DNA from 4 places in the Microbacterium sp. C23T genome. Region 2 is predicted to be linked to each of the others. Evidence: predicted binding sites of a transcription regulator. Region 2 holds the regulator's gene; each other region holds the start of a gene.
What was found. Region 2 encodes LexA, which represses DNA repair genes until DNA is damaged. Its sites were predicted from a motif close to TCGAACANNTGTTCGA; they were not measured.
Positions count from the first base shown of each region.

Region 1 (7,644 bases), on a different contig from region 2:
CCCGCTCCTCGCGGAGGCCGTGGAGGTGCAGCGCGGGCCCCTTGATGAGGAGGGCACGGATGCCTCGCCTCTCGGCGAGCGCGCACACCCAGGCGGCGGCGAGCTCGTCGGCCTCGTCGAGGCGCAGCAGAACCGTCGCGTCGGTCGAGACATCGGTGGGCACGGGCCCACGATAACGGGCGCTCCCTCCCGCGCTTCGCGGGGCGGGGCGGCCGCGATCCCGGAGGCGCGCACGGCTCGTCCGCTCGACGGTCAGACGGCGGCGAAGTCGTAGCGAGCGCGCCCGCCGATGCGCGGAGTGCGTGCGGGGTCGACGTAGACGGGTGGGATGAGCCACACCTTCGCTTTTCGGCCGGTCCCAGAGACCTGAACGTCCCACCCGTTGTCGTGTATCCGGTGGTGGCACGATTCGCAGAGCAGTACCCCGTTGTCGAGGTCTGTCCGGCCGGCGTCTCGCGCCCACCAGCGGATGTGATGCACCTTCGTGAACTGTGGGGGAAGCCCGCACCCGGCGCACCCACCATCGCGCTCGCCGAGGGCGAGCTTCTGGGACTTCGAGTAGAGCCGTCGTTCGCGACCCCAGTCGAGGATCTCGCTGTCGCCGCCGAGCACGACGGGGATCACCGAGGCGCTCGACGCGAGCTTGCGGGCCGCGGCGGCCGAGATCGGAGCGTCGATGCCGTCGATCTCGGCGGTGCCGATGCCCTCGCGGAGCGTCTCGAGGTCCATGCGCACGACCACCGTCACTCCGTTGAGGGGGAGGTCCTTCTCGTCGCACCCGAGGACGTGTTCGCAGATGCTCACCAACGCATCGGCCTGCATCTGCGGGATCGTGCGGCGCTCAGCATCCGTCGTCTCATCGAGCAGAGGCGCCGCGGGCGCATCGGGGGCCGGCGTGACTCGGGCGTTCTCGGCGTCGCGCTGGGCGCGGAGCTTCGCGGTGACCATGCCTTCGAGTGCGGTCACGACCGGCGCGCCGCTCACAGGGTCGAACTTGCCGTTGATGATGATCATGCCCGAGCGATCGCGGCGGATCGTCAGCGCGGTCTCGGCGGCCAGGTCGGCTTCGCGGGGCGCGACACCGTCGGGGTCGAGCCAGGCCTCGGCGCGGAGGATGAGCTTCGACAGGGCGTCGAGGGGGAGTCCGGCGGCCTGCTCGACGAGGAGCTTCTCGGCCTCGTCGACCTTCTCGGCGCCGGCGCGGATCGCGACGCGGTCGAGCATGGCGATGATCGCCGACGCCGCCTGCGCTCCGATCCGGCCGTCGCTCAGACCTTGCCCGACGTGCGGGTGCCGCGCGGGTGCCTTGTCGCCTGAGAGCAGCATGCGCGGAGTCGTGGCCTCACCGACCTTCACGAGGCGGGCTGCGTCGCCGGTCGTCGTGCCCATCGTCGCCGCGATGAACTGCGTGGGATTGCGGAAGCCCTGGATCTTCGCGAGGCTGTCGGGCCCGAGCTCGGGCCGGGACTGCCGCTGGATCTCGGATGCCACCAGCGCCTGAACGCTCTCGGCGAGACGTTTGCCCCGCCCGATCTGCTCGTTGAGGGCGATGAGCTCGGCCGGGGCGAGCGATGCGATGTCGCGCCCGTCGGGCAGGATTCCCCGCGCAACGTCGATCGCCTCGGCGAGGGACGACAGTGCGCTGGTCATGCACTCAGCGTATCGGACGTAGGTCCGAGTGTCAAAGATTTGTTCGAGTAAATCTGCTCATCCGACTGTTCGGTCGAGTCCAGGAGAGGCTGTTGCAGAAGACGACAGACACCACCCCGGCCGCAGTCTCTCAGCCTCCACGTCGCCAGTTGCGCTGGGGCCAGTGGGCGAGCATCCACTTCCGACGCCTCTCGAGCGTCCACGGACTTCACGTAGAGCCTTCATCCAATAATCGAACGTGTTTTCTATACATCTGCACCCACTCTCGCCCGCACCCGGTGCCGAGTAGAATCGCCGCACTGCGCGGCAGCGTCGCGGCGCCCGACCGAGGGGAGTTCGCCATCACCGACGCACCTACCCTCGCGCCCGCGCAGCCTTCCACCGCGGCCGTCGCAACGTTGCACCTGCGTCGCACGCAGGGGCGAGGCATCCGTCTGCTCGTCATCTATGGCGTGCTGCTCGCACTCATCGCGTTCTGGCCGGTACCAGTGGATCGGGGTGGTTCAGCCCTCCTGGCCGCGATCACGCGGACGGTTCCGTGGCTGACGTACGACCTCATCGAGACGACGGCGAACGTCGCCCTGTTCGTGCCGTTCGGGGTGCTGCTGGCGCTCGTACTTCCGCTGCACCGCGGACTCGTCGTGCCGATGGCCCTCGCCACGACGCTCGTCATCGAGTCGGGACAGGCGCTGCTCCTCTCGGAGCGCACGCCGAGCCTGCGCGACATCGTCGCCAATGTGCTGGGTGCCGCCATCGGCCTCGCGATCGTGCACCTGATGGAGCGGCGCAAGATTCCGGATTGACGGATGCTGCCCCTTCGGTCGACGAGGGTCTTGACGCGCCGCCCGGGGCAGGGCCACGATATGCGCTATTCGGGGATTTCCGGGAAGCGGTGGGGGCCGTCATGCCTGGTTGGCGACGTGGTTCGGGGAAGGCCGGCGTCGGTGCCATCGTGGGTGCCGCGGTGCTGGCGTTCGGCCCTGCGACGCCCGCGTTCGCGGCTGAGCGCATGTGCGATGCCGCCGTAGCTCTCGCGAAAGGCGGCGGCGACGACGCACTGCGCATCGCCGCCGAGCTGCTCGAGAACCAGGGCTGGAGCGCCGCGCAGATCGCCACATGCCTCGCGCCAGCGGGTGCGCCGGACCCGGAGTACTACGAGGTCAGCCTCGGGGCACTATGGACGTTGTTCAGCAAGAACCTCGATCTGCTCGTGCCGATCGTCACCTTTGTCGGGGTCTTCGCACTCGTGCTGTTGGCACTCGGGCGGTTGCTGGCACTGGTTCCGGGCTTGCGCAACCCGCGATCGCTGCGCGGATGGCGGATCTTCGCGTGGATCGTGGGCCTGTCGCTCGCCGTCATCGCTCCCGCGCTCGTTGCGCTGCGAGGAATGTGGGTAATCGCCCAGGACGGCCCGTACAAGGGTCAACGGGTAGACGGCGAAGACTTCGGCTTTGCCGCGTTCCTCCAGGCAGTCACCTGGCGCTCGCCATTCTGGTGGCTGATGTTGGCGCTGTTGTTGATCACGGTGGCGACCCTGACTTTCGCGTTCGCGACGCGCGCAGGCGTCACGATCAAGCTCGAGAGCAGCAGCGACGGAACGGGCCTCGACACCGCCCACGTGATGGCGGCCATGGACGGCATGGCGGGGAGCACGAATCGCGGGCTCGAGTTCCCGGTAGGCACCGACCTGACAAGCGCGGCGAACGCGGTCAGCGAACTCTCCGAGAACAAGTTCGTGGCGACGCTCCAGGTTGCGGTGACCGCCATCCTCGGGTCCACCCCGTGGCGCGTCGCCGTCGAGAACATGGGCGACAAGTCGGCATCGGTCACGATCTCGCGCAATGGCGCGCTGATCAAGGCGAAGAGGATCAAGCTCGGTGAGGAACTCGCAGACGTCACCGAGCTGACCGCCGCTGAGCTGCTCGCTGCGCGCATCGCCGGAGAGCTCATCGCCTCGCTCCGCTCCCGGTATCGCTCCGAGTACGACGCCGACCTCTCGGGTGCCACCGACGGCGAATCCATCGCGCTTCACTACGTTGCCAGCAGCGCGCTCTCGACGAACCGTGGAACTCGGGCGAAGGGCATCCCGATTCTCGCCCGCTCCGTTGAACTCGATCCGCAGAACCGCGCAGCCTGGACGACGCTCGCCAACTTCGCCTACCGCGATCCGACATTCCACGACCCGAAGAACCCGCGACCTCACGTCACATATCGCGACTTCCTCGATCGAGCGATTCTCGAGGAACTTCGGCGCGGGCGTAATCGCTGGGACGGTGCGGCCGAGTGGATGCGCACGAACCTCTCGGGCGGGCCTCATCCCCGCGATGAGGGCAAGTCCGACTTCGTCGTCGCGCAATACGGTGTGCGCAAGTGGCGCATGCGGCGCAACGGCCTCTTGGTCCGGCTCCTGCAGACCCGCGTCGTCGCGGCGGTGAACGCGGAGGCCGCCTATAAGGCAGCCGGAACCCTGCGCCGCAGGAGCCTCATCCATCAGCAGGCGGTGATCGACGCCGAGTACATGAGGCTTCGGCGCGAGACTTTCGGTGGTCCGCTGACGAAGCGCGAACCGCCCAAGACCGCAATCCGCAGACGCCAACTGCTGCTGCTCGACGAGTTCCGGGTGGCGGCCAGAGCGCCATTTTCGCTCGATCCGCCGCAGGTGCTCACCGCTCGGAGGTTCCGCTCAGAGCTCCGGGCATGGGAGGAGGCATCCGAGCGAGCGAGCGGCTTTCCGACGGTTGCCGCCCGCAACGCGTGCGAACGCGCTGCCCTCGCTGCGAGCGGCGACTTCGATCGCGATCCGATCGTCGCGTACTCGCTCGCGTGCTATCGAGCGGTCCAGTTCACTTCGACGCAAGGGAGTCCGTGATGAGCAACTCCGGGGCCAGCAATATGGGCGGGAGAAGGGGGCGCACCGTCATGCGCAATGCGACGAGAGCGTCCATCAGGATCGCGCAGCGGGCCGGCCACCCAGACCCTCTCGTGGCGGCGACGGAGAAGGTCGGCACGGGGTCGCGCGACCTCGAGAAGGCCGCTGACGAGTTCGCCCTGAACCCGGAGAAGCTCAAAGGCCTCACCGCCGCATACAAGAAGGTCACGGATGCCCTGGGCGAGGTGGATGCTGCGGTACGGACGAAGGTCTCGAGCGAGCCGCACCTGACAGAGGTCGACGAACTGCTCGCCGTCGCCGCTCTCAGCGAATCCTTGCGGGAGTGGTTCCCGGTGGACCCCGAGATGACATCGGTTCGGGGCACAGTGCTGGTTCCGAAGGTGATGACGGAGAGCAAACCTGCTGCCGAGAAGCCCGTGGAGGCGACCGACAAGAGTTTCGACGTGCTCTTCAAGGAGCTGCTCGCGAAGCTCGCGAAGTAGCCCCGGAGGTCTCAGCTCCCGAAGTACTGCCGCGCCGACCGCGTGTAGAGCAGGATCAAGCCGATGATCGACAGGATGCTGCCGCCGATGGCCGACCAGAGGCTCTCGCCGTTGAACATCCCGAGCACCTCGAGCACGATGTTGGCGACGAACACGATCGTCGCGATGGTGCGAGCGGTGTGGTTGCCACGCCAGAGTCCGACGCCGACGGCGAGCGTGACGATGCCGATGATGAGGCTGATCCATCCGACGATCGCGGGCCACGTGATGAAGAGGCCGGCGATGATCACGAAGATCGAGCCGATGATCTGCAGAAAGCCCGAGATCCAGGCGATGATGGCGACGAGGGTGACGCCGAGCGGGCGCTGAGACATTTCGTGTCCTCCGTGGCGAGACAGAAGTCGGCTATTGCGTCCAACGTAGCGGAGCGTTGCCCGAGCGCCCCTACGATGAGCGCATGCTGTTCCTCGCTGCGACCGCGAACGCGACGATCAACGGAAACACCGCCGAACTGATCGCCGCCGTCGCCGCGATCCTGGCGCTCATCCTCTCGGCAACGGCGATCTGGTTCGTGCGTCACTCCGAGAAGCGCCAGCTCTTCATTCACCTCCACGACCTCCTGACATCCCCCGATTCCCAAGCGGGACGTCGGATCCTGCATACGCGCATGAAGCATCCGTGGCAGATCTCGCTGATCTTCCGCGTGAGCCCGCGCGAGTTCGATCTCGTCAACCGCACGCTGGGCCTCTACAACACGTTGGGGATCTACGTCCACCGGGGATACGTCGGTCGCGATGAGGCGTTCGCGCACTGGGCGGGCCCGATCAAGAACAGTTGGCCGGAACTCGAGCGATTCCTCCGGTGGCGTCGAGACAACGCGAACGGCGTCAGGATGTGGAGCTACTTCGTCTGGCTCGCCCAGGAGGTGGGCGCCGACGTCCCTCCCGACATGCGTCTGCACCCGGGCTGGGAGGCGGAGAAGCCGTACAGCTGAGGCCCGTCGCGGGTTAGGCGCGTACAGCGCCGACGTGGTCCCGATACCAGGCGACCGTCCGCTCGAGTCCCTCCTCCAGCGGGATCTTCGATGTCCAGCCGGCCTCGGCGAGCTTCGACACGTCGAGCAGCTTCTGCGGAGTCCCGTCGGGCTTGGACGTGTCCCACTCGGTCTCGCCCTCGAAGCCCACGATCCCGGCGATCATGTCGGCGATCTCGCGGATGGTGAGGTCTGACCCCGTGCCCACGTTGACCTGCTCTGGCCCGTCGTAGTGCTCGAGCAGGTGGAGCACAGCATCCGCCATGTCGTCGGAATGAAGGAACTCACGCCGAGGTGTTCCGGTGCCCCAGTTCGTGACCGACGATGCGCCCGCCCGCGCGGCTTCGTCGTAGCGGCGGATCAGTGCCGGGAGGACGTGCGAGCCCGTCGGTGAGAAGTTGTCGTTCGGCCCGTAGAGGTTGGTGGGCATCGCCGAGATCCACGGCAGCCCGTACTGGCGCCGCACGGCTTGGATGTTCAGGATGCCGGCGATCTTGGCGATCGCGTACGCGTCGTTCGTCGGTTCCAGGCGTCCGGTGAGCAGCGCGTTCTCGCTGATCGGCTGGTCCGCGAACTTGGGATAGATGCACGACGAACCGAGGAAGGCGACCCGCTCGACCTCGTTCGCGAGCGCCGCGTCGAGCACATTCGACTGGATGCGCAGGTTGTCGCTCAAGAAGTCGACCGGATACGTGCTGTTCGCCAGGATGCCTCCCACCTTGGCCGCAGCGAGCACGAGGTACCGCGGCCTGATCCCGGCCAGGTAGGCGAAGACCTCATCGCGGTTCTTGAGGTCCAGTTCAGCGGACGTCCGGCCGACGATGTTCGTGAAGCCCGCCGCCTGTAACCGGCGCACGATGGCCGAGCCGACGAGTCCGTGATGCCCTGCCACGTAGAACGTCGCGTCGCGGTCCAGCTCGCCCGGCGCGTACTCGACGCCATCGGTCGCTGCAGTCATCGACCGACCAGCGATGGCTCGGGCGTCCACGATGCGAGGTTGACCGAGTCGATCCACTCTGGCTTCTTGTCGAGCGCCTCGATGTCGGCGTCGACCATCAGCGTGGCGAGGTCCTTACCGTCGAGCGTGGCTCTCCACCCGAGCTTTTCCGCGGCCTTTGCCGGGTCACCGATGAGTGCGTCCACCTCGGTCGGACGCAGGTAGCGTTCGTCGAACTTCACGAACTCCTGCCAATCCAGCCCCACATGGCCGAAGGATGCCTCGAGGAAATCGCGGATCGTATAACCCCGGCCGGTCGCGAGCACGAAGTCTTCGGGTTCGTCGACCTGCAGCATCCGCCACATTCCTTCTACATACTCGGCCGCATACCCCCAGTCGCGAATCGAGTCCAGGTTGCCCAGGTAGAGGTCCTTCTGGTCACCCGCCTGGATGCGGGCCACCGCGCGCGTGATCTTGCGCGTGACGAAGGTCTCGCCGCGCCGCGGGGACTCGTGGTTGAAAAGGATGCCGTTCACGGCGAACAGGTCGTACGCCTCGCGGTAGTTCTTCGTGATCCAGAAGCTGTACAGCTTGGCGGCCGCATACGGTGAGCGCGGATAGAAGGGCGACAGCTCGTTCTGGGGCGGGGGCG
Region 1 covers NZ_JBKFBD010000021.1:35,167-42,810, reverse strand. Annotated here, with positions in the region: gene ACLBXX_RS13025 (nucleotidyltransferase family protein) at 1-163, opposite strand, end outside; gene ACLBXX_RS13020 (DUF222 domain-containing protein) at 253-1,650, opposite strand; gene ACLBXX_RS13015 (VanZ family protein) at 1,929-2,453, shown strand; gene ACLBXX_RS13010 (hypothetical protein) at 2,603-4,519, shown strand; gene ACLBXX_RS13005 (hypothetical protein) at 4,633-5,022, shown strand; gene ACLBXX_RS13000 (hypothetical protein) at 5,034-5,396, opposite strand; gene ACLBXX_RS12995 (DUF4760 domain-containing protein) at 5,480-6,016, shown strand; gene ACLBXX_RS12990 (GDP-L-fucose synthase family protein) at 6,030-7,013, opposite strand; gene gmd (GDP-mannose 4,6-dehydratase) at 7,010-7,644, opposite strand, start outside.
Region 1: a site for LexA is predicted at 1,682-1,697, ahead of ACLBXX_RS13020 (DUF222 domain-containing protein). Genes of this name have one in related genera too.

Region 2 (7,644 bases):
CGTACTCGTGCACGCGCGACCTGGCGCTCCACGGCGCGGGGAGCACATCGACGACGGCTCCGGATGCCGCCCTCCGGCGCACGGCGGAGCGGCCGCCCTCTTCCGGCACGGACTCGCCCCACCACACCTCCGGCGCGTCCGCACCGACGAAGCGCGCACCCTCCAGACGGGGTGAGGCCGCGGAGACCTCCGCGGCCGAGATGGGGGAGGGCCAGCTGCCGTAGGGGCGCACGTCCGGTGTCGTCACGCACCCCACGCTACGACGAAGCCCACGGGTGCCGCGATCGAAACAGAACGTCACAGGCGACACCGCGGCGGCGCGCTCCGCTACCGTGGACGAATCGTCGCCCGGTCGTCCTCACGGACGCCCCGAACCTCGGGGCCCGGGCAGGAGCGACAGCCGAGCCCGGCACCCGCCCGCGAATGACACCCCTTCCGCCGTCCGGCGGGTGGAGGTGCCGCGGCCGATCGGGCCTTCCCGTACGGCTCAGCCCTGTCCGCCGATCCCTGAGAAGCAGGCCATGTCGATCGACCTGAGCACTCCTCCCGTGCCGATCTCCTTCGAGGTGTACCCGCCGCGTTCCGACGCGGGCGTCGCCGCCCTTCACGAGACGATCCGCCACCTGGCGTCGGTCGACCCGCGGTTCATCTCGGTGACCTACGGAGCGGGCGGCTCCACCGGCGGTCGCTCCCTCGAGCTGCTGACCCACATCCTGCGCGAGACCCACGTCGAGCCCCTCGCCCACCTCACCTGCGTCGGGAACACCTACGCCGGCGCGAACGCGCTGATCCGCGAATTCCTGGATGCCGGGATCACGAGCTTCCTCGCACTCCGAGGCGATCCTCCGGCGGGCGTGTCGGAAGAGGACGTCTTCCTCGGCGACCTCGACAGCGCGGCGCAGCTCGTGCAGCTCATCGACTGCGTGCAGGCGGAGCGTGAGCCCTACAGCGAAGCGCCCATCCCCGGCGTGCCGGGTGCCGTGCGGCTCGCGGAGCGCCCCCGCGTCGACATCGCCGTGGCGGCGTTCCCGAACGGTCACCCTCGGTCGAGGCATCCGTTCGAAGACATCGACGCGCTGCTCGCGAAGCAGGCGGCCGGTGCGACGCTCGCGATCACGCAGCTGTTCTTCCACGCCGACGACTACCTGGCGTTCGTGCAGCGATCGCGCGAAGCCGGTGTCACGATCCCGATCCTCCCCGGCATCATGCCGATCACCTCGCCCACTCGGCTGCGCCGCGTGCTGGAGCTGACGGGGGAGCAGCGGCCGGCGGACCTCGCCGTCGCGCTCGACCTCGAGCCGACCGTCGACGGGCAGCGCGAGGTGGGCGTCGCGCACGCCGCGCGCCTGGCCCGCGAGGTCGTGGAGGGGGGCGCCCCCGGCGTCCACCTGTACGCGTTCAACAACCACGAGACGGTGCTCAACGTGCTGAGCGAAGCCGGCGTGCTCGCCTCCGCCGCGCGAATGCCCGACGCCGTCCGCTGACCCGGACGCCGCGATCCGTCGGATGACCGACGGGTCTCTTCGGCGACCCCGAAAACCCCCCACTCCGAGATGAACGAAGCGAAAGAGAGAGAGCACGATGACCGAACCTCGCAGCACCTTCCCCCACGGCACGATCCTGGGCTATCCCCGGATCGGGCGTCGCCGCGAACTCAAGCGCGCGGTCGAGGCGTACTGGGCCGGCGCCACTGACGCACCGACCCTGGAGCAGACGGCGGCCGGCCTGCGCCGCGCGACGCGCGAACGGCTCGCCGCGCTCGGTCTCGGCCGCGACGACTCGTCGATCCCCGAGTCGTTCTCGTTCTACGACCAGGTGCACGACGCGGCCGTGACCGTCGGGGCGCTGCCCGAGCGGTTCGCCGCGCTGCGCGACGCCGACGGCGCGATCGGGATCGACGCGTACTTCACCGCCGCACGCGGGGCGGGCGACGATGCTCCCCTCGAGATGACCAAGTGGTTCGACACGAACTATCACTTCCTCGTGCCCGAGATCGGCCCCGAGACGGTCTTCTCCCTCTCGAGCGACCGCTTCGCACGCCAGGTGGCCGAGGCGAAGGCCGACGGCTTCACGGTGCGTCCGGTCGTGGTCGGTCCGGTGACGCTCCTCGCTCTGGCGAAGGCGACGGTCCCCACGCCCACTCCACGCGCCGCTGGCGCGTCGCGCGGAGCCTCCGGGCGCGTGGGCCCAGCCGCGCCCCAGGGCTTCGATCCGCTCAGCCGCCTCGACGACCTGCTGCCGGTGTACGCCGAGCTGCTGTCCGCCCTTCGCGCCGCAGGCGCCGCGTGGGTACAGCTGGACGAGCCCGCCCTGGTGAGCGAGAGCCTGCCCGCGGACGCTGCCGTGCTGGCGGATGCCGCGGCTCGCGCGTATGCCGCGCTGGGCGTTCGCGGCGACCGCCCGGCGATCCTCGTCGCGGCGGGGTACGCGCAGCTGTCGCCCCAGGCGTGGACGGCGCTGGCGGCGGCCCCGATCGAGGCCATCGCCATCGATCTCACCCGGGGCGCCGTGCCCGACGCGGTTCCGGGCCTCGACCGCAAGACCCTCGTGGGCGGCGTCGTCGACGGACGGAACGTCTGGCGCGGTGACCTCGACGCCGCGTGGGAGCGCCTGCAGGCGCTGAGCGCCGTGGGCGCGTCGGAGATCAGCGCGGGCACCTCGACCTCGCTCCAGCACGTGCCCCACGACGTCGCCGACGAGTCCGCGCTCGACCCGCGGCTGGCGTCGTGGCTCGCGTTCGCCGACCAGAAGCTCGCGCAGGTGGTGACGCTCGCCACCGGCCTGGTCGAGGGTCGCGAGGCCATCGCCGAGCCGCTGGCCGAGGCATCCGCCGCCCTCGCGGACCGTCGCAGCGCGCCCGGGGTGCGCGACGGCGCCGTGCGCGAGCGGGCCGCGGTGCTGGACGCCGGTGACTTCGAGCGCGGCGACTACGACGCCCGCGTCGCGGCGCAGGATGCCGAGCTCGCGCTGCCCGTGCTGCCCACCACCACGATCGGGTCGTTCCCGCAGACCGGCGACATCCGCCGGGCGCGGGCTCGTCACGGCCGCGGGGAGCTCGGTGCCGACGAGTACCAGCGGTTCCTGCGCGACGAGATCGCGCGCGTCGTGACGCTCCAGGAGGACATCGGCCTCGACGTCCTCGTGCACGGCGAGGCCGAGCGCAACGACATGGTGCAGTACTTCGCCGAGAACCTCGACGGCTTCGCGGTGACCGAGAACGGCTGGGTGCAGTCGTACGGCTCGCGTGCGACGCGGCCGTCGATCCTGTGGGGCGACGTGTCACGGCCGACGGCGATCACGGTCGCGTGGTCGACGTTCGCGCAGTCGCTCACCGACAAGCCCATGAAGGGCATGCTGACCGGGCCGGTGACGATCCTGGCGTGGTCGTTCGTGCGCGACGACCAGCCGCTCGGCGAGACGGCGAACCAGGTGGCGCTGGCGCTGCGCGATGAGATCGCCGACCTCGAGGGCGCGGGCATCCGCGTCATCCAGGTCGACGAGCCGGCGCTGCGGGAGCTCCTTCCCCTCAAGGCGGCGGACCAGCCCGCCTACCTCGAGTGGTCGGTCGGCTCGTTCCGCCTCGCGACCGCGGGGGCCGCGCCGGCGACGCAGGTGCACACCCACCTCTGCTACTCGGAGTTCGATGTGGTCATCGACGCGATCGCGGCCCTCGACGCCGACGTGACCTCGATCGAGGCCGCCCGCAGCCGCGGTGAAGTGATCGGCGACATCCGGGTGTCGGGCTTCGCGGCCGGGATCGGCCCGGGCGTCTACGACATCCACTCGCCGCGCGTGCCCTCGGTCGACGAGATCACCGACCTCCTGGACCGCACGGTCGGCGAGCTCTCCCTGCGGCGCGTCTGGGTCAACCCCGACTGCGGGCTCAAGACGCGGGGGTACGACGAGACGGTCGCCTCGCTGAGGAATCTCGTCGAGGCGACCGGACTCGTGCGGGAGCGCGTCGGCGTCAGCCTCTAGGCGCGCGGCTTCTTCCCGGATGCTTCGGCCGGCGCGGATGCGCCGGTCGAGGCATCCTCGGTGTCGGGGATGACCTCGGTGTCGTTCTCGTCTTCGATGACCACCGTGTCGGCGTCGATGACGAGGGTGTCGGCGGTGCCGTCGGCGTCGTCGTCCTCGGCATCGACGGACTCCGCGACCGCCACCGCCTCGTCGGGGCGGACCTGCAGCAGCTCGAGGATCCAGGTCACGACGAGCGCGACGATGAGCACGAGGAAGATGTCGCCGGCCGACAGCGGTCGCAGTGCGAACAGCCAGATGACCGCGAGGACGATGATGAGCGTGCGCACCAGGGTGCGGTAGCGGTAGAGCCAGGCGCCGAAGCGTCCCGTGCCGAACCCGTGACTCGCCAGCTGCCGTCGTGCCGACGCGTTCAGGCTCGCAACGGCCTGGCGTGAGCGCACGGCCGGCGTCCAACGGCCGGCGAACCAGCCCAGGATCGCGATGACGACGCCGAGCAGCACGGCGATGGACGCGGTCTGCTGCATCGCGCCGACGAGGCTCTGGTAGACGACGTCGAGCGCTGTGACCGAGAGACCGAGCTGCGCCGCCGTCTGTCCGATGACCGGGTAGCCGACGGCGAACGCGATCGCCAGGGCACCGCCGCCGAGCGCGAAGCCGATGCCCGAGCCGAGCACCGCCGTGCTCCGGCGGCGCGCGATGAGGATGCCGAGCACGAAGAGCCCGATCGTGATGATCGGCAGCCACCAGCCCAGCGCCGTGGCGAGGGCGTACGTGGTGCGGATCGTCACGAGCGTGTCGCCGGTGCCGATGATGATGACCTTGTCGACGGCAGGGATCAGCTGCGCGATGCCGACGCCGCGATCGATGAGGTTCTGCTTGACGCGCTCGACGATCGCGCCGAGCTGGATGCCGAGGCCCTGGTCGTTCATCACCACGATGCCGCCGCCGTCGGACGTGGCCGCGGCGGTCAGGGCGCGGTGGGCGGCGCGGGTGGTCGCCGTCCAGGTGTCGGCGAAGGCGTCCGACTCGACGACGCGCGTGACGGTCTGCGTGAGGAGGTTCTGGAGTCCCTCCGCGGCCGGTGCCTGCAGCAGCTTGAGGGCCTGTGATGCGCGGGGCGGCAGCCCGAGCTGATCGATGCCGTCGAAGACGTTGGCCGTCAGCTCCTCGAAATCGACCTGGGCCTGCACGGCCTCGACGGTCTCGTCGATGATCATCTGCTGCACGGCGGGGTCATCGGCGAGCGGAGCCAGCGTCTGCACGAACGCGGCCTCGTCGACGAGCTCCAGCCGCGCCCACGCGGTGACGATCGAGATCGGGACGAGGATCGACGCGATCACGATGCACAGCGCGGAGAAGAACGCGCGCCAGCCGCTGCCTGCCGGGCGATTCGCCCTGCCGGTGGCCGGCGCGGGCGCGGCGCCGGCTCTGAGGAGGGCGTTCTCGGCCTCGAGCGCGTCCAGGCGGGCCTGGAGGTCGGGAACGTCTGGCGAGGGCGTGACGGCGGTCATTCCACCCTTATAGCGCGTCGCGCGTACTGCCCACCACCTCTGGCGTCGCGCGATTCGTGCGAAATGGCGTCAGACCGCGCGCAGCACCGCGACGACCTTGCCGAGCACGCTGGCGTCGTCGCCCAGGATCGGCTCGAACGCGGAGTTGCGGGGGAGGAGCCAGGTGTGGCCGTCGCGCTGGCGGAACGTCTTCACGGTCGCCTCGCTGTCGAGCATCGCGGCGACGATGTCGCCGTTGTCGGCGGTGGCCTGCGATCGCACCACGACCCAGTCGCCGTCGCAGATCGCGGCGTCGATCATCGACTCGCCGGAGACCTTGAGCATGAACAGGTCGCCCTTGCCGACGAGCTGGCGCGGGAGGGGGAAGATCTCCTCCACCTGCTGCTCGGCCGTGATGGGGACGCCCGCGGCGATGCGGCCGACCAGCGGCACGAGCGCGGCGTCGCCGACCGACGGCGCGGCGTCGGCGGGGCTCTCGGTGGCGGTCCCGGGCAGGTCGATGAGGACCTCCATGGCGCGGGTCTTGCCCGCGTCGCGCCGCAGGTAGCCGCTCAGCTCGAGCTGGTTGAGCTGGTGCGTGACGCTCGACAGCGACTTGAGGCCGACCGCATCGCCGATCTCGCGCATGCTGGGCGGGTAGCCGTGGCGGGCGATCGAGCGCTGGATCACCTCGAGGATCGCGAGCTGCTTCTCGCTCAGGCTCTTGCGCCGGCGGGTCTGGGGCTTCTCTCGCCCGGCCGCGTCGCTCATCTTCCGGCTCCGTCCTGCGCTCGGCCGCCGAGCGCTGTTTCTTCGAATGTCGGAGGCCCGTGGTGGGGTTCTCGTATCGAAACCGTATCCGGATCCCAGGCGATGAGGTGGCAACCTCGCCGCGTGTCGCGTTCGAGAGATCGACGTCGGAATGCGGTATTGACATCGTACAGACTCGAAGATAGCTTCGGAAGAGAGGTTCGTATTCTTCACTCCCGGCCGAGTGGAGAATGCGAATCTCTCCCCATCAGGAGGAGACGAGCATGACCGCGATCGACTTCACGACGTCCATCCCGTCGCCGGCCCGCGCCGCCGGTGCCGCAGCCCAGCGCGCCACGCGTGCCGTGGCCGGGCGATCAACGCGTCTGCGGTTGACGGTGCGCGGTCGTCGTGTGCTCGCCGTGCTGGCCGCTCTTCCGGCCGTGATCGCCCTGAGCGTCGCGGTGCTCGGCGGCGGCGCGGCGCTCGCCTCGCGTGACGCGGGCGCTCCCGCCGGCTCGTTCACGACAGTCACCGTCGCGCCCGGCGAATCGCTGTGGACGATCGCCGAAGCGGTCGCCCCCGACCGCGACCCGCGCGACGTGGTCGACGAGCTCGTGCGGCTGAACGCCCTCGACACCGTCCTCGTCCAGGCGGGCCAGCGCCTCGCGATCCCCGCGGCGTACGACCGCTGATCGCGCGGCGCGTCGCGCGACGTCACGCGGCGAGAGGTGCCCGATGGGCGGGCCTACCATGGGATGGGTGAGTGCACGTCTCGAAGATCTCCCCTTACGCGCCGACCTCCGGGGGCAGAAGCCCTACGGCGCCCCGCAGGCACCGCTTCCGGTCGCCCTGAACGTCAACGAGAACACTCATCCGGTTCCGGCCGAGGTCGCAGACGACATCCTCGACTCGATCGCACTCGCTCTGCGCGACGTCAACCGCTACCCCGACCGCGAGTTCACCGCCCTGCGCGAGGGCTTCGCCGACTATCTCGGTCACGGCCTCACTCGCGACCAGATCTGGGCCGCGAACGGCTCGAACGAGGTGCTGCAGCACATCCTGCAGGCCTTCGCGGGGCCGGGTCGCACCGCCTTCGGCTTCACTCCGACGTATTCGATGTACCCGCTGCTCACGCGCGGCACCGGCGCGGAATGGATCTCGGGCACCCGATCGGCCGACTTCACGATCGACGCCGAAGACGCGGCATCCCAGATCGCCGACGCCTCGCCTGACGTGGTCTTCCTCTGCTCGCCGAACAACCCGACCGGCACGCCCCTCGGTCTCGACGTCGTCGAGGCCGTGTACGAGGCCGCCGACGGGGTCGTCATCGTCGACGAGGCGTACTTCGAGTTCGCCCCGCACGACGAGCGCTCGGCGCTGACGCTGCTGCCCGGGCGCGAACGACTCGTCGTCTCGCGCA
Region 2 covers NZ_JBKFBD010000016.1:96,482-104,125, forward strand. Annotated here, with positions in the region: gene ACLBXX_RS10965 (alpha/beta hydrolase family protein) at 1-247, opposite strand, end outside; gene ACLBXX_RS10970 (methylenetetrahydrofolate reductase) at 522-1,484, shown strand; gene metE (5-methyltetrahydropteroyltriglutamate--homocysteine S-methyltransferase) at 1,582-3,978, shown strand; gene ACLBXX_RS10980 (hypothetical protein) at 3,975-5,492, opposite strand; gene lexA (transcriptional repressor LexA) at 5,562-6,242, opposite strand; gene ACLBXX_RS10990 (LysM peptidoglycan-binding domain-containing protein) at 6,506-6,916, shown strand; gene ACLBXX_RS10995 (histidinol-phosphate transaminase) at 6,984-7,644, shown strand, end outside.

Region 3 (7,644 bases), on a different contig from region 2:
TGATCGGGCATCGCCAGGGCGACGCCGCCCCAGCGGTGCACGATGCCGAGGTCGCGCTGGCCCGACGCCACGAGCGCGATCGTCTCCCACGGCTCGCTCTCGCGCAGGGGCAGAGCGAGTTCGGGATGCCGCTCGGCGAGCGAGGTCAGCACCGGAATGACCACGCCCCGCACGACGGTCGAGAAGGCGGCGAGCCGGACTTCGCCCACCACCCGATCGTCGGGCCCCGCGGTGAGCTGGAGATCGGCGCGGAGTCGTTCGAGGTCGGCGAGGATCGGCGTCGATGCGACGACGAGGCGCGTGCCGGCGTCCGTGAGGATGACTCCGCGGCCGGCGCGTTCGAGGAGGGCGACGCCGGTCTCACGTTCGAGGCGCTTGACCTGCTGCGACACCGCGGACGGCGTGTACCCGAGACTCGTCGCCGCTGCGACCACGCTGCCCTGCGTGGCGACCGCGCGAAGCGACTGCACGGCTTCGAGATCGATCATGAAGCAACGCTACATCGTTTCATGGCAAAAGCATCGCTGGTGCTTCATCCCGCGATGGGATGAAGTGAGAGTCGTGAAGAGAAGCGACATGATGCTCGCCGCGGCCGTGGCATCCCTCTGGGGGTTCAACTTCGTCGTGATCGACTGGGGGATGACAGGCGTGCCGCCGCTGCTGTTCGTCGCGATCCGCTTCCTGGTGGTCGCGCTCGCGGTGTTCGTGGTTCCGCGGCCCCGCACCTCGTGGCGTACCGTCATCGGCGTCGGCCTGTTCATGAGCCTCGGGCAGTTCGGGCTCCTGTACACGTCGATGGCGCTGGGGCTGCAGCCGGGGCTCGCCGCGCTCGTGCTGCAGGCGCAGGCGGTGTTCACGATCCTCATCGCCGCCGCCGTGCTGCGGGAGCGCCCGACCGTGCCGCAGATCGCCGGGATCGGATTGGGCATCGTCGGTCTCGCGATCGTGGCGGCCGGTCGCGGTGGCGACGCTCCCGCGCTCGCGGTGGCGCTGGCTCTCGCCGCGGCATTCTCATGGGGGATCGGGAACGTGATCTCCCGCCGCGCCGGGGTGGTCAGCGGTCCCGGGCGTCTGGGGTCGCTGTCGCTCACGGTGTGGTCGGCGCTCGTGGTGCCCGTTCCGGCGTTGATGCTGTCGTTCGTGGTCGAGGGTCCGGAGGCGATCGCCTCGGGTATCGCCGCATTCGGCTGGCAGTCCCTGCTGTCGACGCTCTACACCGCTGTGCTGTGCACGATCATCGGCTACTCGATCTGGAACGGCCTCCTGGCCCGGAACCCCTCTGCGGCCGTCGTGCCGTGGGTGCTGCTCGCCCCCGTGGTCGCGATGACGTCGGCCGCGCTGCTGCTCGGGCAGATCCCCACGGCCGCCGAGATCATCGGCGGCATGCTCCTGGTCGGAGGTGTGCTCGTCACAGGACTGCGTCGCGTGTCGATTCGCGGGCTTCGTGGAACGGATGCTGCGACCCGGCGGTCCGGCTAGAAGGGTGGCGCGTCGGGGGACTCAGGCGGATCGTCGACGGGGAAGAGCCAGGGTTCGCGCATCATGCGGCGTACCCGGTCAGCGGTGTGGTCCGAGGTGAATCTCACGACCGGTTCGGGGCGGTCGGTGTGTCTGCGGCCGGTCGGGCTGGTCCACACCATGACGCCGGGCGAGATCTGCTCGACAGTCCACGCCGTGACGCCCTTCAGGGTGTGGTGGCCACGGCAGAGGTGGGCGAGGTTCGCGTGGTGGGTGGGTCCGCCTTCGGCGGCGGGGATGGTGTGGTCGATGTCGCAGCGCCAGACGGGGCGACGGCAGCCCGGGAAGCGGCAGTGCTCATCACGGGCCGCGAGGAACCGGTTCAGCGCGGGTCCGGGTCGATAGCGGTCGACGGCCAGGACGCTGCCCGTGACCGGGGAGGTCATCACGCGTTCCCAGCCGGTGGCGCGGGCGGCGAGGACCCGAGCGGTGTCGGTATCGATCGGGCCGTACCCGGCAAGCAGCACCGGCTCGGCGGATGCGCCGGTCATCGTGAGCACCGGGATGGTGACCTGCACGGTGGCGCGGATGGCGTCGAGGCCGGTCCCGGCGACGCAGTCCTCGGGTCCGGCGGTGAGCAGGGTGTCGGTGAAGATGTCGACGCGGAGCTGGTCCATCGTGCGCTCGTCGACTTCGGCCGCCTCGCCGACGCTTTCGTCGTCACCCTCGCCCGTGCCCCGCGCGGCGATGACCGAACGTGCCTGCTGGGTGAGGCGATCCTCGATGCCGTGCGCCAGCGTCGCCGGCAGGATCGCCGTCAGCGCGGCCATGTCGTCCGGCAGGTCGACGACTTCGATGCGGCGCCCGACTGCGGCCTCCTCGTGGCGCTCCTTCAGGGTGCGCTCGAGGAATCGTTCGGCGATCACCCGGAGCACCGGGGCCAGGCGTCCCGCGGTCAGGTTCGCGGCGCGTTCGAGCGCCAGCCTGACGAACTCGGCGCGCGCGGTGTCGTCGACGATCGGGGCGCCGGCGTCGTGGATCACCGAGAGGTGCTGCCGAGAGATCTCTCCGCGCTCGAGGGCCTCCACCCCGCCGGCGAAACGGGCACACAAGTCGGCCGCTTCCGACAGCAGTCGGTTCACGCTCCACTCCGACACCTGGGTCGACGTCGCCAGGTCGGCGACCAGTGCCCGGCGGTCGAGTTCCGCCCGCCGCGACCGATCCGGGGTCGCCCCCGTCGGTGCCGGGGTCGGGAATCGCAGACATGAGGCTCGCAGTCAGGATGAGGTGGGGCGAGATTCCCGCGCATCACTCGCGGTCTGCCTCAACACCTGCCCGCGGCGGAAACCGCTCCAGTCGACGCCCTGAACGGGCCGATCCTATCTTCGAATCTCTGATCGATATTCTAGCGCAAAGGAGCCTGTCGTGGCACCGCAAATAAGAACAAATATGTGAATCATTCACCCCACGCGCCACTGTCCGATCAGGCCGGGTTTTGCGCAAGATCCAGAATTGGGGATGGTGCTCCCGAATCGATTCGATACACTGGCCTCTGCCACTCGGCACCTCTCCGTCGCCTGCGGGCGCGGCATCCGTCCCCCTCCTCGCCTTCTCGTTCGAGAGCCGCCCTCATGACCACCGCCCTGACGACGGGCCGCCCTTGGCGCGTCATCCTCCTGTTCTCCGTCCCGCTGCTGATCGGCAACGTGGTGCAGCAGCTGTACCACTTCGTCGATGCCGTCGTCGTGGGGCGCCAGCTCGGCGTCGATGCGCTGGCCGCGGTGGGAGCGACGGGCAGCATGCTGTTCCTGCTGCTGGGGTTCGCGTGGGGTCTCACGTCGGGCTTCGCGATCCCGACCGCGCAGGCGTTCGGGGCGCGCGACTATGCGGCGGTGCGCCGTTCCGTCGCGGCGGGCACGATCCTCACGGGCATCTGCACCCTCCTGCTCACCGTCGGCGCACCGCTGCTGACGGCGCCGCTGCTCGAGCTGCTGCAGACCCCTGCCGAGCTCATGGACGACGCCATCGTCTTCGCCCAGATCAGCTTCCTCGGTGCGGGCGCGATGATGTTCTTCAACTACCTGTCGGCGATCATCCGCGCCATCGGCGACTCGCGCACGCCGCTCGTCTTCCTCACGCTCGCCTGCGTGCTCAACGTCGTGCTCGTCATCGTCATGGTCGGCCCGCTCGGCTGGGGCGTGGGCGGCGCGGCGCTCGCGACGGTGGTGTCGCAGGCGATCTCGGTGCTGCTCTGCCTCGAGTTCGTACGGCGACGGATGCCGGTGCTCCACGTCCGCCGCAGCGACTGGCGTGTCAGCCGGGCCGAGCTCGCGGAGCACCTCCGCCTCGGTCTGCCGATGGGCTTCCAGGCCTCGATCATCGCGATCGGAACCCTCTCGGTGCAGGTCGCGCTGAACGAGCTGGGCGCGGACGCGGTCGCCGCGTACACCGCGGCATCCCGGGTCGACGGTCTCGCCGTCGCCCTCCTGCAGTCGCTCGGCCTCGCCGTGTCGATGTTCGTCGCGCAGAACCACGGCGGCGGCCGGCCCGACCGCATCCGCCGCGGCGTGATCGAGGCGACGTGGATGTCGGTGGGCGCGGCCATCGTGCTCGGTGCCCTGCTCATCGCCTTCGGCGCGATGACGGTGCGCCTGTTCATCGACGAAGGCTCGGCCGAGGTCGTGGACCTCGCCGCGCAGATGCTCGCCATCAACGGCGCGACCTACTGGATCCTCGGCATCCTGTTCGTCCTCCGCGGCGCTCTGCAGGGACTCGGCCACACCCTCATCCCCACCGTGACCGGCGTGATCGAGCTCGTCATGCGCGTCGGTGCGGCCGTCGTGCTGGGCAGCATCTTCGGCTTCATCGGCGTCGCGGCGAGCAACCCGCTCGCGTGGCTCGGCGCCGTGGTCGTGCTCGTGCCCGCGTACATCCACGCGCACCGTCAGCTCGCCAAGGCGCCGATCGCCCCGATGGAGGCCACGCTCACGACCCCGATCCCGGTCATCGGACCCACCGACGGCTCGATGGTCGTCGACGCGATCGTCACGCAGCCCATCGTGCTGCCGGCCGTCGCCCAGGGCGCGACCCGGCGACCGCGGCGGTTCCGGTTCGTGCCGTCGCGCGACAAGAGGCGCACGCGCGGCTGATCCGGCGCCACCGGTCGCCGCTGTCTCGCCGAGACCGGGGCCTGGCGCCGAGACAAGGGCCGACACCATGGGTCTCGCGGCGGATCCCCGGTCTCGACGGGGCGTTCGGACCTGGAACGGATGCTGTACCCCGGCGTGGGCGGCCGGGCCTCAGTAGAGTGCGGCCATGACGGGCGCTTACCCGCGGGACCTCGCCGTCATCGCGGCGGTCTTCGGCCTGGCCTCGCTGCTGTGGGCGACGTGGGCGCAGGAGCATCCGCCGCGCGGCTGGTGGTGGCGAGCGGTGCTCGGCCTCGGGAGCTTCGCGGGGATCGCGCTCGCGGTGCTCGGCACGGTCCTCCTCGCGCGGCTGTGGGCGACACCGACCGCGATCGAGCCGGGAACCACGGCGTTCGTCGTGTACGTCGTCGTCTTCTGGGTCGAGCTCGCGTTCGCGGTGGTGCTCGCGATCCTCGCGGTCCGCGGGGGATGGTCCGACTTCGCCTCGCCCGCCCTCCTCGCGTTCGTCGGCCTCGACCTCGTCGTCCTCGCGCCGGCGCTGCACCAGCCGTTCCTCTTCGTGCCGGCGGTGCTGCTGGTCGGCGTCGCCGGGTGGGCGCTGTTCGCGCCGTCGGATGACGTCGCGCGCAGCTTCTGGTGCGGCATCCTCGGCGCGCCGGTCTTCCTCGTCGCAGGCGCGTGGGCGGCCCTCGCAGCCGCGGGCTGAGCCGGCTTCCGTCCGTCCCACGGTCGACGTCGGCGGTCGCGAATAGGCTCGTGCCATGTCCGTGACGACGCGCCGCATGCAGGATCTGACCATCGACGACCACTTCCTCACGGTCCCCCTGGTGTGGGGCGATCCGTCGGACGCCCGCACGATCGACATCCACGCGGCGGTGGTCACGCGAGAGGGCGGCGAGAGCCTGCCGTATCTGGTGTTCCTGCAGGGCGGGCCGGGGCACGAGGCGCCGCGCGCGTTCCACTCGCCGTCGGGGCCGTCGTGGCTCGACGCGGCGCTCGAGCACTACCGCGTCGTGCTGCTCGATCAGCGCGGCACGGGGCTCTCGACGCCCGTCGGCGACGACGATCTCGAGCGCGACGCGTCCGAGCTCGCCGAGTACATCACGCACCTGCGCGCCGACGCGATCGTGCGCGACGGCGAGGCGGTGCGGCAGCACCTCGGCGCCGAGCGGTGGAGCGTGCTGGGCCAGTCCTTCGGCGGGTTCACCACCCTGGCGTATCTCTCGACGGATGCTGCGTCCCTCGAGCACGTCTACATCACCGGCGGTCTGAGCGCCGTGGGCCGCCACCCCGACGACGTCTACGCCGTGACCTACGACAAGATGCGCGAAGAGTCGGAGAAGTACTACCGCCGCTTCCCCGCGCACCGCGACGCGATGCGGCGCGTGATCGACCTCGCGGTTGACGGCGAGCTCATCCTGCCCGGCGGGGAGGTGGCGTCGGTCTCACGGGTGCGCTCGGTGGGATCGGCGCTCGGCCTCAACGACGGGTGGCAGACGGTGTGGGGTCTGCTCGAACGCGACCCGCGATCGAACGCCTTCCGCCACGACCTCGCGGCCGCGATGCCGTTCGGCACCCGCAACCCGCTGTACTTCGTCTTTCACGAATCCAGCTACGCCGACGGCTACGCGACCCGCTGGTCGGCCGAGCGCACCGAGCCCGCAGACTTCCGCGAAGACCCGACGCTCTTCACCGGCGAGCACGTGCGCCGGGAGTGGCTCGACACGGTGCCCGGCTTCCAGCCGTGGCGCGACGTGACCCTCGCGCTCGCGGAGTTCGAGTGGCCGTCGCTCTACGACGCCGACGCGCTCGCCGCGTCCGACGCACGCGGTGCCACCGCCGTGTACGTCAACGACGTGTACGTGCCGTTCGAGTTCTCGATGGAGACGGCACGGCTCCTGCCCGGCGTCACGCCGTGGATCACGAGCGAGCACGAGCACAACGGTCTGCGCGGCGGCGGCGACGTGCTGTCGCGCCTCATCGACCTCGCGCACGGCCGCCGGGTGCGGTGAATCAGTGAGGGGACGGATGCCGCGGCCCGCAGCATCCGTCCCCTCACCGTCGCACGCGGCGCGAGCTCAGACCTCGCGAACGATCTCCGGCAGCTGCCACGTCTTGTCGAACCAGGGCTCCAGCGGGCCATAGAGCCGCACCACCGGGAACCACGATTTGCCGGGGAGCGTCGGGATCCAGTTCGACTCCTTGCCCTCGGGCGCGGTCGGCGAGAACCACAGCACATACGAACCGTCGTCCTCGGCCTGCACTGTGCCCGAAAGGCTCGCGAGCGCGGGGTACTCCGTGGACTGCAGGAGCGAGCGGGTCTGCGTGTCGTACAGGTCGACCGACCAGAAGTTCTTCGCCGGCGGGTCGGCGGGGATGCGCAGCGAGTACGTCGCGGAGCCGTCGAGCACGTGCCCCTCGCCGTCCTCGGCGGTGTAGGCGTAGGCCGAGCCGGCGCCCACCTGTGCGTGCGCCATCGCGGGCGTGATCACCGTGGCGAAGTAGTGGAACTGCGTGCGGGCATCGAGGTTGCGCGCGCCACCACGGAGGAACTCATAGCTGCCGCCGACGAACGCGTTCTTCCACGACGAGCCCTCCCAGAAGAAGGCGTCGGGGTCGCGCGGCTTGTAGACGAGCGCGCGCGAGATCGCGGCACCGAGGCGGGCGGCGTCATCGAGGATGCCGCGCCGGTGCTCGTCGGGGGCGAAGGGCGTGCCGTGCGCCAGCCCGATCGCCGCAAGGGTGCCTGCACGCTCAGGGTCGAGCGCCGTCTCCGGTTCCTCCTCGACGAGCTCGGCGATCTCCTCGAAGAACGAGAAGTCGTTGGCGTGCACGGTGTTCTGAAGCACGGCGGCGATGTTGAGGAAGGTGTTCTCCCGCGGTGACTCCGCTTCGGCCAGCGGATAGATCCGCGTCTGCTTCATCGCGGGAACGCCGCCGAGCGCTCGCAGGACCACCCAGTTGGTGTAGGTCGGCGACTCGTAGGTGAAGTAGCCCTCGGGGCGTTCGCCGTCGTAGCCGGGCGGCAGGAACAGAT
Region 3 covers NZ_JBKFBD010000008.1:88,909-96,552, reverse strand. Annotated here, with positions in the region: gene ACLBXX_RS06505 (LysR family transcriptional regulator) at 1-488, opposite strand, end outside; gene ACLBXX_RS06500 (EamA family transporter) at 562-1,479, shown strand; gene ACLBXX_RS06495 (DUF222 domain-containing protein) at 1,476-2,720, opposite strand; gene ACLBXX_RS06490 (MATE family efflux transporter) at 3,090-4,607, shown strand; gene ACLBXX_RS06485 (hypothetical protein) at 4,774-5,313, shown strand; gene ACLBXX_RS06480 (alpha/beta fold hydrolase) at 5,369-6,619, shown strand; gene ACLBXX_RS06475 (DUF1254 domain-containing protein) at 6,686-7,644, opposite strand, start outside.
Region 3: a site for LexA is predicted at 2,898-2,913, ahead of ACLBXX_RS06495 (DUF222 domain-containing protein). Genes of this name have one in related genera too.

Region 4 (7,644 bases), on a different contig from region 2:
CCTGGCGAAGTTCATCGCGTGGTTCCTGTCGGGCTCGGCGTCGATGCTCGCCGAGGCGATCCACTCGGTCGCCGATTCGGGCAACCAGCTGCTGCTCATGCTCGGCGGGCGCCAGGCGAAGAAGAAGGCCGACCGCGAGCACCCCTTCGGCTACGGCCGCGAGCGGTACGTCTACGCGTTCGTCGTCTCGATCATCCTGTTCTCGGTCGGCGGCCTCTTCTCGATCTACGAGGGCATCGACAAGCTCACGCACCCGCACGAGCTCGAGAACGCGTGGATCCCGATCACGGTGCTCGTCGTCGCGATCGTGCTCGAGTCGTTCTCGCTGCGCACGGCCGTCAAGGAGAGCAACCACATCCGGGCGAAGGGCCAGTCGTGGGTCTCGTTCGTGCGGCACGCCAAGGCTCCCGAGCTCCCGGTCGTGCTGCTCGAAGACATCGCGGCGCTCACCGGCCTCGTGTTCGCATTGTTCGGCGTCGGCCTGACGGTGATCACGCACAACTCCGTGTTCGACGCGATCGGCACGCTCATGATCGGCACGCTGCTGATCCTCGTGGCCATCACGCTCGGCATCGAGACGAAGAGCCTCCTCGTCGGCGAGGGCGCGACGGATGCGGACCACGACCGCATCGTCGACGCCATCAGCGACGGCCCCGAGGTCGAGAAGATCATCCACATCAAGACGCTCTACCTCGGTCCCGACGAGCTGCTCGTCGCAGCGAAGCTCGGCTTCGCATCGGATGCGCCACTCATGCACGTCGCGTCCGACATCGACCGCGTCGAGGCGCGCGTGCGTGCGGCAGTGCCGGCGGCGCGCATCATCTACTTCGAGCCCGACGTCTACCGGCCCGGCGACGACGCGACGCCGCCCACGTCGGAGTTCGTCATCAAATCGGCCGACTGACTGCTCGACAGGCTCAGCGACCGCCATGGAATACTGCATCTTCACCGAGCCCCAGCAGGGCGCGAGCTACGACGATCAGCTCGCCTTCGCGCAGGCGGCCGAGCGCCTCGGCTTCGACGGCTTCTTCCGCTCCGACCACTACCTGCATATGGGTGACGGCGACGGGCTTCCCGGTCCCACCGACGCGTGGACCACGCTGGCGGGACTCGCCCGCGAGACCTCCCGCATCCGCCTCGGCACGCTCGTGTCGTCGGTGACGTACCGGGTTCCGGGGCTGCTGGCGATCCAGGTGGCTCAGGTCGACGCCATGTCGGACGGCCGTGCCGAGCTCGGCCTCGGCACGGGGTGGTTCGGTCGCGAGCACGAGGCCTACGGCATCCCGTTCCCGGCCAAGCGGTTCGGGCTCCTCGAGGAGCAGCTCGCGATCGTGACCGGCCTGTGGTCGACCCCCGTCAACGAGACCTACAGCTTCGCGGGTGAGCACTACCGACTGGTGGATGCCCCGGCCCTGCCGAAGCCGGTGCAGTCACGGGTTCCCGTCATCGTGGGTGGCGGCGGGCCCAAGCGCACCCCCGAGCTCGCGGCGCGGTTCGCGACCGAGTTCAACATCGGCTTCCGGTCCGAGGCGGAGTCGGCGGAGAAGTTCGCCGGTGTGCGCGCCGCGTGCGAGCGCATCGGTCGCGACCCTGATTCACTCAAACTCTCGGTGGCACTGCCGACGCTGGCCGGGGCATCCGCGTCGGAACTCGACCGGCGTGCCGAGAACCTCGGTCGCACGGTCGACGAGCTGCGCGGCGACGTGAACATCGTCGGCACCCGCGACGAGATCGTCGCGAAGGTCGAGCGGCTGGTGGCGATCGGCGCGCAGCGCGTCTACTTCCAGGTCATGGACCTGCAGGACGTCTCACACGTCGAGTACCTCGGCGAGGTGCTCCCCCACCTCCCCCGATGACGTTCAGGGCAGGGCCCATTCCTCGGGGCTGAAGAGCATCACGAAACCCCCGTCGGCGAAGCGGGCGATGTCGGCTGCGGCGGCCTGCCCTTCCGGCGAGCCGAGGGCCGCCATCGCCGAGTCCCTGGACTCGAAGAGGAGTTCGCCCATCACGTAGAACTCCGGAGGGGTCCCGTCGAGCGAGTCGGTGCGGCCCGCGCTGAGTCGCACCAGCCCGGGGATGCGCGCAGCGATGGGCATGTGAGTGTTCCGGTAGTACTCGTCGAAGGCCGCCGGATCAGCCGGGTGCCGGTATCCGACATTGATGCGATAGGTCACGGTGATTACCCCCTGCCTCGTGGGGGTGCAGGATCTCGGAATCGGGTCCGGCACTTCCCGGTGAGTTGTGCCCCGTAACCGCTGATTGTGGCCCCAGGTCGACGCGCGCGCCAGAGGGGCCCGTCGAAGTCGGCGTCTGCGCGCGCGATCAGATCGGTGAGCGGAGCTAGACCGGCAGGCGGTACGACGGCAGGCCGCGACGGCGGATGAGCCACTCGGCGAAGACGAGGTTCGGGAGCCAGCAGAGGAACGGCACCGCGGCGTAGGCGTTCGCGAAGGCGGAGTCGAGTTCCCACGGCTGCCCGAGCACGAGCGGCGCCATCAGCAGCAGCGGCAGCCAGATGCGCAGCATGACGCCGGAGTAGGTCAGCGCGTAATTGCGGATCATCCAGGCCTGGTGGCCGGGTACGTCGCGGCGGCGGATCGCGCGGTATGCGCGCCAGCCGGTGAGGAGCCACAGCACCGCGAGCGCGCCGAATCCGAAGAAGCCGACATAGCCGGCGGGACTCGAAGGCGCGATGATGAGGCCGCCGACCGCGCCGATCCCCACCGCGACCAGGTACACGCGACCGATCCAGCGGTGCACGCGCGGGGCGCGGGTGCGCAAGCCGCGCCAGAACTGCAGCGGACCGGTGACGAGCGCCGTCGCCCCGCCGACGATGTGGACGTAGAGGGCTCCCTGGACGAACGGGTGCACCGCCGCGTAGGTCGGGGCCAGTCCCACGTCCTGCCCGGCGAGGTCGGCCAGCGACGCGGTGAAGTACGGCACGGCGGAGTACGCGACGATCGCGAGCGCCGTCAGCAGGACGAACGTCCAGCCGAGGCGGGAGCGGACGCCTCCCGGCCGTGCGACGGCGGGAGCGGTCCGGACGGGTTCGATGAGGCGGGTCATGGCCGTCACGCTAGGCCCGCAGCCGAGCGGCCCAGCAGGGTGCTGTCCCCCCGAACCCACGGGGCTGTCCCCCGTATCAACGCGGGCCGCGGCCTCGCGCAGGAGTCGGGGTGCGGTCGCGAGCTTCTGAGAGACACGACCTTCGGACCGTGCGATCTTCGAATCTGATGGTTGTGAGTTTCGAATCTTTGTTCTATGCTGGGTCTATGCCGCAGACGCCTCCTCCACCCGAGAGCGAGGCCGGCGTGTGGGCAATCGAGACGACCGCGGAGGACCGCATCCCGCCGATCCCGGATGCAGTGGATCTGGTGGTGGAGACCGCGACGATGATGTCGGTCTTCGCCGCCGAGCGGCTGACGCGGATCGACTCGATGCGGCGCGAATTGCTGCGTGAGGCGACCGACCGGGGCGATGGAGTGCGCGACATCGTGGAGCGGTCGATCCGGCTCGAGCTGGCGTCCGCGATGCGCGTCACCGAGTACGCCGCCGGCCGACTGATCGTTCAGGCCGAAGCCTTGGTGCGGCGCTACCAGCCCGCACTCGACGCCCTCGGCGCGGGGCGCATCACTGAGAAGCACGCCGAGATCATCGCGGACCTGCTCGACGCGGCGCCGCCGGAGCTGCAGGAGAGGCTGCTCGAACGCGCGGTTCCGCTGGCCGAATCGGAACCGGTGGGCACCTTCCGGCGGGCGCTGCGCACCCTGATCGAGACCGCCCAGGCGACGACCCTGGAGGAGCGGGACCAGCACGCGATCCGAGCGCGGCGGATCGTCGTCGAGCGGGGACAGGATGGCATGGCCGGGCTGTGGATCTTCGCGCCCGAGATCGAGATCCACGCGATCCACGGCCGTCTCACCCAGATGGCGAAAGCGATCGCACGCGTCGACGGCGAGACCCGCACCCTCGACCAACTGCGCGCCGACGTCGCGACCGACCTGCTCGTCGACGGCGCTAGCGACCACCTGCCTGCGGCGGTGTCCGGCATCCGCGCGCAGGTCGTCGTCACCGTCCCGGTGCTCGCCCTGCTCGACGACGAGTACGCCGGCGCCGGCGACCTGCCGGTGGTGGAAGGCGTCGGCCCGATCCCGCTGTCGAAGGCGCGCGAACTCTGCGGCGGCGACAGCCGATGGATGCGGGTCCTCACCCACCCCGAGACCGGGATGGTGCTCTCCGTCGGCCGCGACAGCTATCCACCGCCCGCACCGTTGAGGCGGCTTGTCAGATGGCGCGCCGACCGATGTATGGGCCCGGGCTGCTCGATGCCGGCCTCCCGATGCGAGATCGACCACCAGATCCGGTGGGCCGACGACGGCGAGACCTGCCTCGACAACACCCTGCCGTTCTGCAAAGGGCACCACCTCGTCAAAGACAACACCGACTGGGAGGTCCGGCAGATCGAAGGCTCCGGCGGAGCCGTGGCCTGGACGTCTCCCACCGGACGCCGCTACATCGTGCGCCCCGAGCGAAAGGTCCCGACCTTCACGGTGCGATCCTCTGCCCGCCCGGACGCCGTCGATCGGCTGACCGCCGAGGCTCCGTTCTGACGACGACGCGCCCGACTGACAGCCGACGCGCCGTGAACATCACCGTGGCTCGAGTAAACCCGCGGGGCTGTCCCCGTATCAGCGGCGCGCGTCGAAGAAACTGCGCAGGAGAGCGGATGCTGCGTCCTCGCGCACGCCGGCGACGACCTCTGCCCGATAGGGCAGGCGCCGGTCGCGCACGACGTCGTACACCGAGCCCGCGGCGCCGGCCTTCTCGTCCCAGGCGCCGAAGACGAGCCGCGAGACGCGCGACTGGAGCACGGCGCCCGCGCACATCACACAGGGCTCGAGGGTCACGACGAGCGTGCACCCCTCGAGGTTCCAGTTGCCGCGCGCCGCTGCCGCCGCGCGAAGAGCCACCACCTCAGCGTGCGCGGTCGGATCGTGCTCGACCTCGCGGAGGTTGCGGCCCTCGCCGATCACCGTGCCGGCGGCATCCGTCACCACCGCCCCCACGGGAACGTCCCCCGCCTCACCTGCGGCCTCGGCGAGCGCGAGCGCGCGGTCCATCGCGGCGAGGTCGGCGGGGGCGGGAAGCACAGCACGAGCGTAGCCGCCCGCGAAGAACTCGCCCCGGGTTCGGGCACCGCGACGCACTAACCTGTCTCTATGCGCCTGCACGTCGCCGACCACCCCCTCATCACCCACAAGCTCACGGTGCTGCGCGACCAGCGCACCCCGTCGCCGGTGTTCCGCCAGCTCACCGAGGAACTCGTGACGCTGCTCGCCTACGAGGCGACCCGCAACGTCCGCGTCGCACCGATCGAGATCCAGACGCCGGTGACGACGACGACCGGCGTCCGCATCGACGAGCCGCGCCCCCTCGTCGTGCCGATCCTCCGTGCCGGCCTGGGCATGCTCGAAGGCATGGTCAAGCTCATCCCGACCGCCGAGGTCGGCTTCCTCGGCATGGTGCGCGACCACGAGACGCTCGAGCCGTCCACTTACGCCGAGCGTCTGCCCGACGACCTGAGCGACCGCCAGTGCTTCGTGCTCGACCCGATGCTCGCCACCGGCGGCTCGCTGGGCGCGGCCATCGAGTTCCTGTTCAACCGCGGCGCGCAGGACGTCACCGCGATCTGCATCCTGGGCGCCCCCGAGGGTGTCGCGGCGATCGAGAAGCAGGTCGCCGGCCGCGACGTCACCCTCGTGCTGGGTGCGCTCGACGAGCGTCTCAACGAGAAGGGCTACATCGTGCCCGGGCTCGGCGACGCCGGCGACCGGCTGTACGGCACGGTCTGACCCGCGGCATCCGCTCGATCACACGATCGGCACGCGGCGCACGTCCGACGCCACGGCGACCTCGGCGGTCGTCGCACCGCGACCGACCACGGCGACCGGTGTGAACGGGCGACCGTTGAACCGCGTCGCGGTGACCATCGTGTACGCACCCATCGTCGGACTCACCAGCAGGTCGCCGACCGCCAGGTCGGGCAGCAGCACCTCGCGCGCGATCACGTCCGATGAATCGCAGGTCGGGCCTCCGAGGGTCGCCCAGCGATGGTTCGCCGCATCTCGCCTACCGGTGAGGTCTCGCTCGGCGAACACGAGCGGGTGCACGTCCTCGGTGAGCACGTTCGAGTACGAGCCGTAGAGGCCGTCGTCCAGGTAGTACCAGCGACCATCGCCGCGCTCGGCGATGCCCACGACGCTCGTGACCAGGGTCATCGCATCGGCCACCACCACCCGGCCGGGCTCGGCGATGATGTCGAGCCGCCGCGCGTGCGGCTCCAGCACCGGGCGGAGCACTGCGGCGACGTCTTCGATGGCCGCCGACTCGGAGTCGTACGACGCCGGGAAGCCGCCGCCGATGTCGAGGGTGTCGAACTGCACGTTGAGGCGCCGCTCGAGGATGCCCATGAGCTCGAGCGTGTCGGCGGCCGCCGTCGCGAAGCGGGCCGGATCGTCCAGCTGACTGCCCACGTGATAGCTGAAGCCGGCGACCGTGATGCCCGCGGCGTGCGCCCGCTCGACGAGATGCGCCGCCTCGAACGGCCCGACGCCGAACTTGCTCGACAGGTCGCTCTTCGCGTGCGGGCTGCGGTAGGCGAGCCGCACCAGCAGTCGCGTGTCACTCGGCGCACCGCGGAACTTCTCGATCTCGACGTCGTTGTCGACCACGAAGGTGCGGACCCCCTCGGCGAGCGCCTCGGCGATCTCGGAGGGCTTCTTGATCGGGTGCGTGTGGATGATGCGGGATGCCGCGACACCGCGTCGCGTCAGCATCCCCAGCTCCTCGCCGGTCGCGACGTCGAACCCGCAGCCCGCATCGTCGAGGACGTCGAGCACGGCGTCGTGGGCGAGCGCCTTGACCGCGTAGTGGAACCCGACGAACGGCAGTGCGTTGCGCAGGTGCCGGTACTGCCGGCGCACGCGCTCCGGATCGAGCAGCAGCAGCGGTGTCCCGTGCAGCGCGATGGCCGCGCGAGCCGCGACGGACGACAGCAGAGCGGATGCCTCGGCCCGACGTCGGCTCTCGAGCGCCCGGGTCGTGCGGGGTTCACGTCGGAGGGCCGCGAGATTCACGTCGCCACCTCCTTCACGACCGCGGGGCGACGTGCGTCGCGCAGGCCGGTCTTGGCGGTGACGGTGAAGGCGCCGGCGGCGACCGCGTAGAACACGATGTCGGCGGCGATCTTGCCGGCGAGCATGCCCCACAGCGGATCGGGGATGAGCCACACGCCGAGCATCAGAGCCGCCGGGCGCACCAGGAAGGTGTCGAGCAGCTCGGCCGCGCCGAACTCCGCCACCAGCAGCACCGCGGTGCGGCCGACAGCGCGCCGCCGTGTCGCCGAGACGGGCGCCTGCTCGATGTAGATCGTGACCGCGAGCACCGCATAGAAGCCGATGATCTCGCCGAGGAGGGCCGCCACGGCGATGAGCGGTGCCGCGTCGGTCCAGAGCGTGGCGAGGAGTCCCCCGACCACCATCGCGGCGGTTCCGGCGACCTCGGCGGGCAGGTAGCGGACGATCCAGAAGACGATTCCGCGGCGCCGCGGCGCAGCATCCGTCGCCGTTTCGGTCTGGGCCGCCG
Region 4 covers NZ_JBKFBD010000035.1:34,169-41,812, forward strand. Annotated here, with positions in the region: gene ACLBXX_RS17650 (cation diffusion facilitator family transporter) at 1-904, shown strand, start outside; gene ACLBXX_RS17655 (LLM class F420-dependent oxidoreductase) at 930-1,856, shown strand; gene ACLBXX_RS17660 (EthD family reductase) at 1,860-2,174, opposite strand; gene ACLBXX_RS17665 (DUF2306 domain-containing protein) at 2,341-3,066, opposite strand; gene ACLBXX_RS17670 (DUF222 domain-containing protein) at 3,273-4,610, shown strand; gene tadA (tRNA adenosine(34) deaminase TadA) at 4,689-5,120, opposite strand; gene upp (uracil phosphoribosyltransferase) at 5,220-5,852, shown strand; gene ACLBXX_RS17685 (type III PLP-dependent enzyme) at 5,871-7,136, opposite strand; gene ACLBXX_RS17690 (hypothetical protein) at 7,133-7,644, opposite strand, start outside.
Region 4: a site for LexA is predicted at 3,247-3,262, ahead of ACLBXX_RS17670 (DUF222 domain-containing protein). Genes of this name have one in related genera too.